One region of the Variovorax sp. J31P179 genome, then DNA from elsewhere that is predicted to be linked to it. Evidence: predicted binding sites of a transcription regulator. Region 1 holds the regulator's gene; the other holds the start of a gene.
What was found. The regulator FNR, encoded in region 1, switches genes on or off when oxygen is low (the NO sensors DNR and NnrR bind a similar motif). The targets are predictions, from matches to a motif close to TTGATNNNNATCAA.
Positions count from the first base shown of each region.

Region 2: the regulator FNR is predicted to act here: its motif matches at 2,550-2,563, upstream of QTI17_RS13255 (phenylacetic acid degradation protein PaaY).

Region 1 covers NZ_JASZYL010000004.1:19,841-25,498, reverse strand. Annotated here, with positions in the region: gene ccoG (cytochrome c oxidase accessory protein CcoG) at 5-1,441, shown strand; gene QTI17_RS11200 (FixH family protein) at 1,467-1,751, shown strand; gene QTI17_RS11195 (hypothetical protein) at 1,754-1,999, shown strand; gene fnr (fumarate/nitrate reduction transcriptional regulator Fnr) at 1,980-2,696, opposite strand; gene hemN (oxygen-independent coproporphyrinogen III oxidase) at 2,821-4,236, shown strand; gene QTI17_RS11180 (sulfite exporter TauE/SafE family protein) at 4,256-4,966, shown strand; gene QTI17_RS11175 (bifunctional acetate--CoA ligase family protein/GNAT family N-acetyltransferase) at 4,985-5,658, opposite strand, start outside.
Region 2 covers NZ_JASZYL010000004.1:459,219-464,876, forward strand. Annotated here, with positions in the region: gene rpe (ribulose-phosphate 3-epimerase) at 1-569, shown strand, start outside; gene QTI17_RS13245 (hypothetical protein) at 559-822, opposite strand; gene QTI17_RS13250 (succinylglutamate desuccinylase/aspartoacylase family protein) at 902-1,912, shown strand; gene QTI17_RS13255 (phenylacetic acid degradation protein PaaY) at 1,890-2,492, opposite strand; gene QTI17_RS13260 (enoyl-CoA hydratase-related protein) at 2,667-3,467, shown strand; gene paaI (hydroxyphenylacetyl-CoA thioesterase PaaI) at 3,485-3,931, shown strand; gene paaK (phenylacetate--CoA ligase PaaK) at 3,967-5,286, shown strand; gene paaA (1,2-phenylacetyl-CoA epoxidase subunit PaaA) at 5,311-5,658, shown strand, end outside.

The DNA of each region.
Region 1 (5,658 bases):
TTCCATGACCGAGCAGACGACGCCACAGAAGCCGCGCACCGTGATCCCGATCGCGGCGGCCGAGGAGGACGTCGGGCTCTACGCGGCCCACAAGAAGATCTATCCGCGCAGCGTCAGCGGCTATTTCGCCCGCTGGCGCTGGGCCCTGGTGTTCGCGACGCAGGGGGTCTTCTGCGGCCTGCCCTGGCTCGAGTGGGGCCAGCGCCAGGCGGTGCTGTTCGACCTCGGCGCGCGGCGCTTCTTCCTGTTCGGGCTGGTGCTCTATCCGCAGGACCTGATCTACCTGACCGGGCTGCTGGTGGTCTCGGCGCTGTCGCTGTTCCTGTTCACTGCCGTGGCGGGGCGCCTGTGGTGCGGCTACGCCTGCCCGCAGACGGTCTACACCGAGATTTTCATGTGGGTCGAGGAGAAGATCGAGGGCAGCCGCATCGCGCGCATGCGGCTCGACAGCGGCGATTTCTCGGCCGAGAAGCTGGTCAAGAAGTGGTTCAAGCACGTGGTCTGGATATCGATCGGCCTGTGGACCGGCTTCACCTTCGTCGGCTACTTCACGCCGATCCGCGAACTGGCCATGGAATTCCTGCAGACCCGGATGGGCTCCTGGGAAGTCTTCTGGGTGCTGTTCTACGGCTTCGCCACCTACGGCAACGCTGGCTTCATGCGCGAGCAGGTGTGCAAGTACATGTGCCCCTATGCGCGCTTCCAGAGCGCGATGTTCGACCGCGACACGCTCATCGTGAGCTACGACACGGCACGCGGCGAACCGCGTGGCGTGCCGGCCAAGGGTCGGGCGGCCGCTGCCGCATCGGAGTTCGGCCATTGCATCGACTGCAAGCTGTGCGTCCAGGTCTGCCCGACCGGCATCGACATCCGCCAGGGGCTGCAGTACGAATGCATCGGCTGCGGCCTGTGCGTCGATGCCTGCAACATCGTGATGGACAAGATGTCGACCCCGCGCGGCCTGATCCGCTACGCCACGCAGAACAGCATGGCCGGGCGCTGGACGCCGCGCCAGGTGCTGCGCCGCGTTCTGCGGCCGCGGGTGCTGGTCTACACCGCGGTGCTCGGCGCGCTGTGCATCGGCCTGCTGGCGAGCCTGGTGACGCGCACGCCGCTGAAGGTCGACGTGGTGCGCGACCGCGCCTCGCTGGCCCGCATCGTCGACGGCGGCCAGCTCGAGAACGTCTACCGCCTTCAGATCATGAACGCCACCGAGCAGGTGCAGCGCTACCGGATCGAAGCCAGCGGCCTCGAGGGTCTGCACGTGTCCTCGGAGCCGGTGGTCGAGGTCGCGCCGGCGCAGTCGCGCTGGGTGGCGGTGCGGCTGCAGCTGCCCTACGGTGCGGCGACGGCCGGTTCCCACAAGGTGTATTTCGACGTTCGAGCGGAGGGCGGCCAGGGCAGCGTGTCCGAGAAGGCCGTGTTCCTGGTCCCGCGATGAAATCCAGGCCCCAAGGAGGCAGAAGATGACCGACAAGAGCAGCCATGACGAAGCGACGCGTCCCTGTCCACCCTGGTGGCGCTTCGGGCTGGTGTGGATGGTGATCGGCGGGCCGGGCCTGGTGGTGATCGCGAGTTTCGCCACCTTGTGGCTGGCCCTGCGCACGCCCGACCCGGTGGTCGACGAGGACTACTACCGCAAGGGCGTGGAGATCAACCGCACGCTGGCCGACAAGAAGCTCATGCCGGCGGTGGCCGGGCGCAACCACGCGGCCACCCCGAGCGCCGACGTGCCGTCGCCGAGGCGCTGAACATGCAGGCGCAACGCTGGATGTGGATACTCTGGCCGGCATTCCTGCTGGCCTGCGCGCTCGAGGTGCTGGTGTTCGCACTGGTCGATCCGGGCGACCTCAACTGGCGCGGCGAGGCGTTGGGCGCCTCTCGCCAGGCGGTCTACACGGCCGGGTTCTTTGCCTTCTGGCTGCTGGCCACGGCGGCGGGCGCCTTGACGCTGCTGCTGGCCCGGCCGGCGGCCGAGCTCAACAGCCCGGCGGATTGACGATGCGGCGCAGCGCCTCGGGATCGAGGATGCGCACGTTGCGCTGCTCGACCTCGACCATGCCGTCGGCCGCGAACTTCGACATCGTCCGGCTCACGGTCTCGAGCTTGAGGCCGAGGTAGCTGCCGATTTCCTCGCGCGTCATGCGCAGCACCAGCTCGGAGCGCGAGAAGCCGCGCGCATGCAGCCGCTGCACCAGGTTCAGCAGGAAGGCCGCCAGCCGCTCCTCGGCCCGCATGCTGCCGAGCAGCAGCATCACGCCATGCTCGCGGACGATCTCGCGGCTCATGATCTGGTGCACGTGGCGCTGCAGCGCCGTCACCTCGCGCGACAGTTCCTCGATGCGCTCGAAGGGCATCACGCAGACCTCGGAGTCTTCGAGGGCGACGGCGTCGCAGGTGTGCTGGTCGTTGACGATGCCGTCGAGGCCGATGATCTCGCCGGCCATCTGGAAGCCCGTGACCTGGTCGCGCCCGTCCTCGCTGGTGACCCGGGTCTTGAAGACCCCGGTGCGGATCGCATAGAGCGAGGTGAAGGGCTCGCCATTGCGAAACAGCGTCTCGCGCCGCTTGATCTTGCGCCGCGTGGCGACCAGGTCGTCGAGGCGCTGCAGCTCCCCGGGCGCCAGTCCGACCGGCATGCACAGCTCGCGCAGGTTGCAGTTGGAACAGGCGACCTTGATATTTTCGGGCTTCATTGATGCAGTCGGGGTCATGCGGGGATTGTCCGTGGGGGGGTGGGCCGGATGCTTGATGCAGGTCAAGGTTTGCGGATCGCGACGGCGGCATAGTGACACACCGAAGCCCATGCCTGCGTCCGCGATGCCTCCCGTCTCCGCTCCAGCCCTCACGCCGCCCATCGTGGTGCCCGCGCCGTCCGTGCTGCAGCGGTTCGACTGCGCCGGGCCGCGCTACACCTCCTACCCGACCGCGGACCGCTTCGTCGACGCCTTCACGGCCGAGGACTATGCCCAGACGCTCGAACAGCGCGGCAGCACCGGCGCCAGCGCGCGGGCGCTGTCGCTCTACGTGCATATCCCGTTCTGCGAATCGCTCTGCTACTACTGCGCCTGCAACAAGATCGTGACCCGCCACAAGAGCAAGGGGCGCGAGTACCTGGACTACCTGGCGCGCGAGATCGCTCTGCAGGTCGAGCGGCTCGGCCGCGGCGCCGTGGTCCGCCAGCTGCATCTCGGCGGCGGCACGCCGACCTTTCTCGACGATGCCGGCCTGCGGACGCTGATGGGCATGCTGCGCGAGGCCTTCACCTTGTCGCCGGACGGCGAGCATTCGATCGAGATCGACCCGCGCACCGTCGACCGCGAACGCCTGGTGACCCTGGCCGCGCTGGGCTTCAACCGGCTGAGCTTCGGCGTCCAGGATTTCGACCCCGACGTGCAGAAGGCGGTGCACCGGATCCAGCCGGCCGGGCAGGTGTTCGACCTGATGGCGACGGCCCGCGGGCTGGGCTTCGATTCGGTCAACGTCGACCTGATCTACGGGCTGCCGCGCCAGAGCGCGGCCTCCTTCGACCGCACGCTGGCCCAGGTCTGCGCGCTGCGGCCCGACCGCATCGCGCTCTATGCCTATGCCCACCTGCCCGAGCGCTTCAAGGCCCAGCGCCGCATCGCGACCGAGGCGTTGCCCGATGCGGCGGCCAAGGTCGAGATGCTGTCGCGCTCTATCGCCGCGTTCACCGAGGCCGGCTACGTCTACATCGGCATGGACCATTTCGCGCTGCCCGGCGACGCGCTGGCGGTGGCCAAGCGGCAGGGCCGGCTGCACCGCAACTTCCAGGGCTACAGCACCCAGCCGGACTGCGACCTGGTGGCGCTGGGCGTGTCGGCGATCGGCCGGGTCGGCGCCACCTACAGCCAGAACGCCAAGACGCTCGAGGAGTACTACGACCTGCTCGACCAGGGCCGGCTGCCGGTGGTGCGCGGCCTGGCGCTGACCCGCGACGACGTGCTGCGGCGCACCGTGATCATGGCGATCATGTGCCAGGGCCGGGTCGATTTCGAGACCATCGGCTCGGCCCACCTGGTCGATTTCGAGCGCTGCTTCGCGGCCGAGCTCGAAGCGCTGGCGCCGCTCGAGGCGCAGGGCCTGGTGGTGGTCGGCGATCGCCACCTCGAGGTCACGCCGCTGGGCTGGTTCTTCGTCCGCGCCATCGCCATGGTGTTCGACCGCTACCTGCAGGCTGACCGCAACCGCACGCGCTTCTCGCGCATCGTGTGATGAGCCCGCACGCTCCCCCATGCAGTCCGCCCTGCTCGCCACCGCATTCGTGATGGGGCTGGCCGGCGGGCCGCACTGCGTCGCGATGTGCGGCGCGGCCTGCGCCGGCGTGATCCGCATCGTGCGGGCACCGGCGGGCGGCGTCGCCGCGCTGCAGTCCCCGGGCCGCTCGCTGCCGGCGGGCGCCTTGTTCCACGTGGGCCGGGTGGCCGGCTATGCGGCCGCCGGGGCGGTGGCGGCCGCCGCTGCCCAGGGCCTGGCGCTGGCGGGCCAGCAGGTCGGCGCGCTGCGCCCGGCCTGGCTGCTGCTGCATGTGTTCGTGCTGGCGTGGGGCCTGCTGCTGGCCGCCTCGGGCCGGCAGCCCGCCTGGGCGCACCGCTTCGGGCGCTGGGCGTCGGCGCGGCTGCAGCCCATGACCCGCAGCCCCTTCGGCGTGCTGGCGGCCGGCGCGCTCTGGGTCGCGCTGCCCTGCGGCCTGCTGTACTCGGCGCTAATGCTGGCGGCCCTGGGCAACGGCGTGCTCGAAGGCGCGGCCGTCATGGCGCTGTTCGCGGCCGGCAGCGCGCTGTCGCTGCTGCTGGCGCCCTGGCTGTGGCAGCGCCTGCGGTCGGGCGCCGGCATCCTGTCGCAGCAGTGGGGCACGCGGCTGGCGGGCGCGATGCTCGCGGCGGTGGCGCTGCAGGCGCTCTGGCTCGACCTCGCGCACCAGGTCGAGGCCTGGTGCCGCTGAGCGAGGGGCCCGTGCCGCTCAGGCGGCGGGCGGCGGCGGTTCCAGGTTCAGGGCCACGTGCAACACGTCGGCGGAATCCTCCAGGCTGGGCACGCGCTCGAAGCCCAGCGCCCGCGACAGCTTCAGCATGCGGGTGTTCTCGCGCAGAATCATGCCGACCAGGCGCCGGGTGCCGCGGCTGCGGGCGTGCGCGATCAGCTGCTCGAACAGCATCCGGCCGAGGCCGCCGCCCTTGAGGTCGGAGCGCACAAGCAGCGCGAACTCTGCTTCGACGTTGTCGGGGTCGCAGACGGTGCGGGCGACGCCGAGCGTCTCGGGCTGGCCGTCCGCCGCCGTGGCCTCGGCGATGAAGGCCATTTCGCGGTCGTAGTCGATCTGGGCCAGCCGGGCCAGTTCGCTGCGCGGCAGTTCGCTGCGCGCCTGGAAGAGCCGCATGCGCACGTCCTCGGGGGTGAGCCTTCGCAGGAAGCGCCGGTGCTGGCCTTCGTCCTCCGGGCGGATCGGCCGGATCGTGATCGGACGGCCGTTCCACTCGGCCTGGCGGACCCACTGCGTGGGATAGGGCCGGATCGCGAAGTTGGCGGCGCCGGCCACCCGGCCGGCCGCGACCCGCAGCCGGGCGTCGAGCGCCAGCGCGCCGTGCTCGTCGACCCACAGCGGATTGATGTCGAGCTCGGCCAGCTGCGGCAGGT
Region 2 (5,658 bases), 440 kb from region 1:
ATGTGCCGAACCTGACCTTCGGGCCGATGGTCTGCCAGGCGCTCAAGCCGCATGCGAAGACGCCCGACGGCCAGCCGGTGCCGATCGACGTCCACCTGATGATCCAGCCGGTGGACGCCCTGGCCGCGGCCTTCGCGCAGGCCGGCGCCGACTACATCAGCTTCCATCCCGACGCCTCGCCGCACGTGCACCGCAGCATCCAGGCGATCAAGGCGGCGGGCTGCAAGGCCGGTCTGGTGTTCAACCCGGGCCTGGGCCTGGAAGCGCTCGACTGGGTGATCGACGACATCGACCTGATCCTGATCATGAGCGTGAACCCCGGCTTCGGCGGCCAGAGCTTCATCGATTCCGCCCTGCGGAAGATCGAGCACGCGCGCAAGCGCATCGACGCGACCGGTCGCGACATCCGGCTCGAAGTCGATGGCGGCATCAAGGCCGACAACATCGCGCAGGTGGCGAGCGCGGGCGCCGACACTTTCGTGGCGGGCAGCGCGATCTTCAATGCCAAGGACTATGCGGGCGTGGTGCGGGCGATGCGCGATCAACTCGCCACCGCCGTCAAGGCTTGAGCTTGTCGTTGTAGACCCGGTCGGTCACCGGGCCCTTGTCGGTGTCGACCAGGCCGCGCTCGAGGTCCTCGTGCGCCTGGCGGCCGACGCGCGGCGGGGCGCCGTCGGCGCTTTTCTGGCTGTCGGACGACTGGTCGTGCTCGTGCGGCAGGCGCGGCGCCGATTCGCCCTCCTGCTCGACCTGGGTATTGCCTCCTCCCGCATCCTTCGAACCCTGGGCATCGGTCTTCGCGGGATTGTTCTTCGTGGCCATCGCTTGCTCCTGTGGTGCCTTCGTTTGTCTCACGGTACCGGGGAGAACGCGGTAGGACCGGCTTTCGCGGGCCTGTAGGATGGACAGCGAAATGACCGCCTCCACCGACCTCCTTCGCATCCATGGCTACGCCAGCCTGCAGCCGGGGCCGCGGCTGATCGTCCTCGGCGGGGTGCACGGCGACGAGACCTGCGGCACCGCCGGCATCGAGCGCGTCGTGGCCGCGCTGGATGACGGTTCGCTCCAGCTTCTGCGCGGCCAGCTGACCCTGGTGCCGGTCGCCAATCCGCTGGCGCGGCGGCTGCTCCGGCGCGAGGGCGAGCGCAATCTCAACCGGCTGTTCCGCCCGACCGCGCCAGGCGCCGAGCCGGCCGACTACGAGGCCCGCATCACCGACCTGCTGTGCCCGCTGCTCGATCGCCACGAAGTGCTGCTCGACCTGCATTCGTTCCAGAGCGAGGGCGAGGCCTTCGCAATGATCGGGCCGCGCGACAACCAAGGGCCGCTCGAGCCGTTCGCGCGCGCCTTCGAGGAAGGGCAGCTGGCGCTGCACCTCGGCACGCCCCGGGTGGTCGAGGGCTGGCTCGACATCTATGCGGCCGGGCTGGCGCAGCGCGGGCAGGCCGCCGACGAGGCGGCGCTGGCCTTCGGCTGGGGCACCAACGAATACATGCGCAGCCGCGGCGGCTACGGCGTGACGCTCGAATGCGGCCAGCACCAGGACCCGGCGGCGCCCGACGTGGCCCGGCGGGCGATCCTTTCGACCTTGCGGCTGCTGGGCATGATCGAGCCCGACCCGGCGGCGGCGCCTCCGCGGGCGCCTTCGCTGCTGCGGCTGGTCAGCGTGGTCGACCGGCTGCACGCCGAAGACCAGTTCGTCCGCGAGTGGGCCACCTTCGACCCCGTGGCGCGGGGCGAGCCGATCGGCGTGCGCGAGGACGGCAGCATGCTGCACGCCGAACGCGACGGGTTCATCGTGTTCCCGAATGCCGAGGCCTTGCCGGGGACCGAGTGGTTCTATTTCGCGGTCGAGAGCGACCGCGACCTGACCCGGCCCGCGCCAGCCCTCAGCCGCGCTTCGTCGCGATGAGCGGCTTGACGTCCGGCGCCGCCACGCGCGGCCGCTCGGGCTCGACCGCGGTCAGGGCCGCCACTTCCTGCATGCTGGCCAGGCTGCGCAAGGTCAGCGCCTGGTAGGTGCGGGTGCCTTCGAGCTTCCAGGCCACTTCCTGGTCGCTGAGGGCGCGCATCACCTTGGCCGGCATGCCGGCGGCCAGCGAGCGCGGCGGGATCTTGCGGCCGGCCGGCACGAAGGCGCAGGCGGCGACGATCGAGGCCTCGCCGATCTCCGCCTCGTCCATCACCACCGCGTTCATGCCCACCAGCGCATCGCGCCGCACGATGCAGCTGTGCAGCACCGCGCCGTGGCCGATGTGGCCGTTTTCCTCGACCACCGTGTCGTGCGCCGGGAAGCCGTGGACCACGCAGGTGTCCTGCACGTTCGAGCCGCGCTCCAGGACGATGCGGCCGAAATCGCCGCGCAGCACGGCGCAGGGCCCGACATAGCAGTCGGGGCCGACGATCACGTCGCCGATCAGGACCGCGGTGGGGTGCACGTAGGCGCTCGGGTCGATGACCGGCACCACGCCTTCGATGGAATAACAAGGCATCGCGAATCTCCGTTGTTTGAATGAGGGACAGGCCCTAAGGGTTATCCCTTGGCACTTTTGACTTGCGTCAATCTTTTTCCGATCCTATGATTAACCGACCGGTCGGTCAACGATACTTTTGAGACCGGTCAAGACCCCCAGCCCCACGCCAAGAACCCAGACAGGAGACACAGCTTGTCCGACTCCCTCGTCCTCGCGACCCAGCAGGGTCCGGTCCTGACGCTGACCTTGAACCGGCCCGCCGCCCTCAACAGCTTCACCGAAGGCATGCACCAGGCACTGCGCGCGGGGCTCGACGCCGCTGCCGCCAACCCCGAAGTGCGCTGCGTGGTGCTGACCGGCGCCGGCCGCGGCTTCTGTGCCGGCCAGGACCTGGCCGACCCGATGGTCGCGCCCGCAGCGCCGGGCGAGCCGCCCAAGGACCTCGCGGTGGCGATCAACACGCTCTACAAGCCGCTGGTGCAGCGCCTCAAATCGATGCCGGTGCCGGTGATCGCCGCGGTCAACGGCGTGGCGGCAGGCGCGGGCGCCAACCTGGCGCTGAACTGCGACTTCGTGCTGGCCGGGCAGTCGGCCAGCTTCATCCAGGCTTTCGCCAAGATCGGGCTGGTGCCCGACACCGGCGGCACTTGGCTGCTGCCGCGCATCGTCGGCCGCGCCCGTGCGCTGGGCCTGGCGATGCTGGGCGACAAGCTGCCCGCGGCCGAGGCCGAGCGCATCGGCCTGATCTGGAAATGCGTCGACGACGCAGCCCTGGCCGACGAATGCGCCAAGCTCGCCCAGCGGCTGGCCGCGATGCCCGCGAAGGCGCTGGCCGCGACCCGCGCCGCGATCGACGGCGCGCAGGCGCTCACGCTCGACCAGGCGCTCGACATGGAAGCCGCGCTGCAGTCGCAGCTTGGCAGCGCCCACGACTACCTCGAGGGCGTGGCCGCCTTCGGCGCCAAGCGCGCCCCCGTCTTCACCGACCGATGAACGCAAGCCCCACAGACATGCCCGACACCTCCGACCGCACCCCCCAGCAGACCGCCGAACGGGTCCGCGAGCGCATGTACGCCAACGATCCCGCCGTGCGCGGCCTGGGCATCGACGTGACCGAGGTCGCGCCGGGCCAGGCCACGGTCACGATGACGGTGCAGGGCCACATGCTCAACGGCCACGCCACCTGCCACGGCGGCTTCCTGGCGGCGCTGGCCGACACCGCCTTTGCCTACGCCTGCAACTCGTACAACGAACTGACGGTGGCTTCGGGCTTCTCGATCGACCTGGTGGCGCCGGCGCGCGAGGGCGACGTGCTCACGGCCCGCAGCTTCGAGCTGTCGAAGGCCGGCCGCACCGGCGTCTACGACAGCGAGATCACCAACCAGCACGGCGAGCGCATCGCGATGTTCCGCGGCCGCTCCTACACCATCAAGGGCAAGCCGGCGGTCGCTGACTGACACGCCGCCGACCGAACCGCCAGAGGAGACACCACATGCCCGTCAAGCAACCCCAGCCCGGCGACCTCGACGCCATCGAGACCGCCAGCCGCGACGAGATCCAGGCGCTGCAGCTCCAGCGCCTGCGCTGGACCCTGCAGCACGCCTACGACAACGTGCCGCACTACCGCCAGGCCTTCGATGCCAAGGGCGTTCATCCGTCCGACCTGAAGCAGCTGAGCGACCTCGCGAAGTTTCCGTTCACGGCCAAGAAGGACCTGCGCGACAACTACCCCTTCGGCATGTTCGCGGTGCCGCGCGAGCAGGTGGCGCGCATCCATGCCTCGTCGGGCACCACCGGCAAGCCGACCGTGGTCGGCTACACGCAGGGCGACATCGACCGCTGGGCCGACCTGGTGGCGCGCTCGATCCGCGCCGCGGGCGGGCGCCGTGGCGACATCATCCACGTGGCCTATGGCTACGGACTGTTCACCGGCGGCCTCGGGGCCCACTACGGCGCCGAGCGCGCGGGCTGCACCGTGATCCCGATGTCGGGCGGCCAGACCGAGAAGCAGGTGCAGCTGATCCGCGATTTCCGGCCCGACCTGATCATGGTCACGCCGAGCTACATGCAGGTGATCATCGAGGAGTTCGTGCGCCAGGGGCTGGACCCGCGCGAGAGTTCGCTCAAGGTCGGCATCTTCGGTGCCGAGCCCTGGACCGAGGCCATGCGGCGCGAGATCGAAGGCAAGGCCGGCATCGATGCGGTCGACATCTACGGCCTGTCGGAGGTCATGGGCCCGGGTGTCGCCAGCGAATGCATCGAGAGCAAGGACGGTCCGGTGGTCTGGGAAGACCACTTCTACCCCGAGATCGTCGACCCCGAGACCGGCGAAGTGCTGCCCGACGGCTCGGAGGGCGAGCTGGTCTTCACCTCGCTCACCAAGGAGGCGCTGCCGATCATCCGCTACCGCACGCGCGACCTCACGCGCCTGCTGGCGCCGACCTCGCGCAGCTTCCGCCGCATGGGCAAGATCGTCGGCCGCTCCGACGACATGCTGATCATCCGCGGCGTCAACGTGTTCCCGACCCAGATCGAGGAGATCGTGCTGCAGCACGCCAAGCTCTCGGGCCAGTACCAGATCAACGTGGCGCGCGACGGCCTGCTCGACACGGTCGTGGTGCAGTGCGAGCTGCAGCCGCAGGCCGCGGCGGGCACCGATGCCGCCGAGCTGCGCGAGATCACGCAATGGCTGCAGCAGCGCATCAAGACCCTGGTGGGCATCTCGACCACGGTCAACGTGCTCACCCCCGACACCATCGAACGCACGCTGACCGGCAAGGCCCGGCGCGTCGTCGACCAGCGACCGAAATAAGGCCCCGCGCCTGAAAGGATCACCATGTACACCCAAGCGATGGATACGATGGGCAAGGAGCCCGGCGACGCCAAGAAGCCGATCCGCTCCGCCGAAGAGATGCAGCTCGAGCAGCGCTTCGACGCCCGCATCGACGAAGGCGGCTTCATCGAAGCCAAGGACTGGATGCCCGAGCACTACCGCAAGACGCTGGTGCGGCAGATCAGCCAGCACGCGCACTCCGAGATCGTCGGCATGCTGCCCGAAGGCAACTGGATCACGCGCGCGCCGACCCTCAAGCGCAAGGCGATCCTGCTGGCCAAGGTGCAGGACGAGGCCGGCCACGGGCTCTACCTCTACTCGGCCGCCGAGACCCTGGGCACCTCGCGCGAC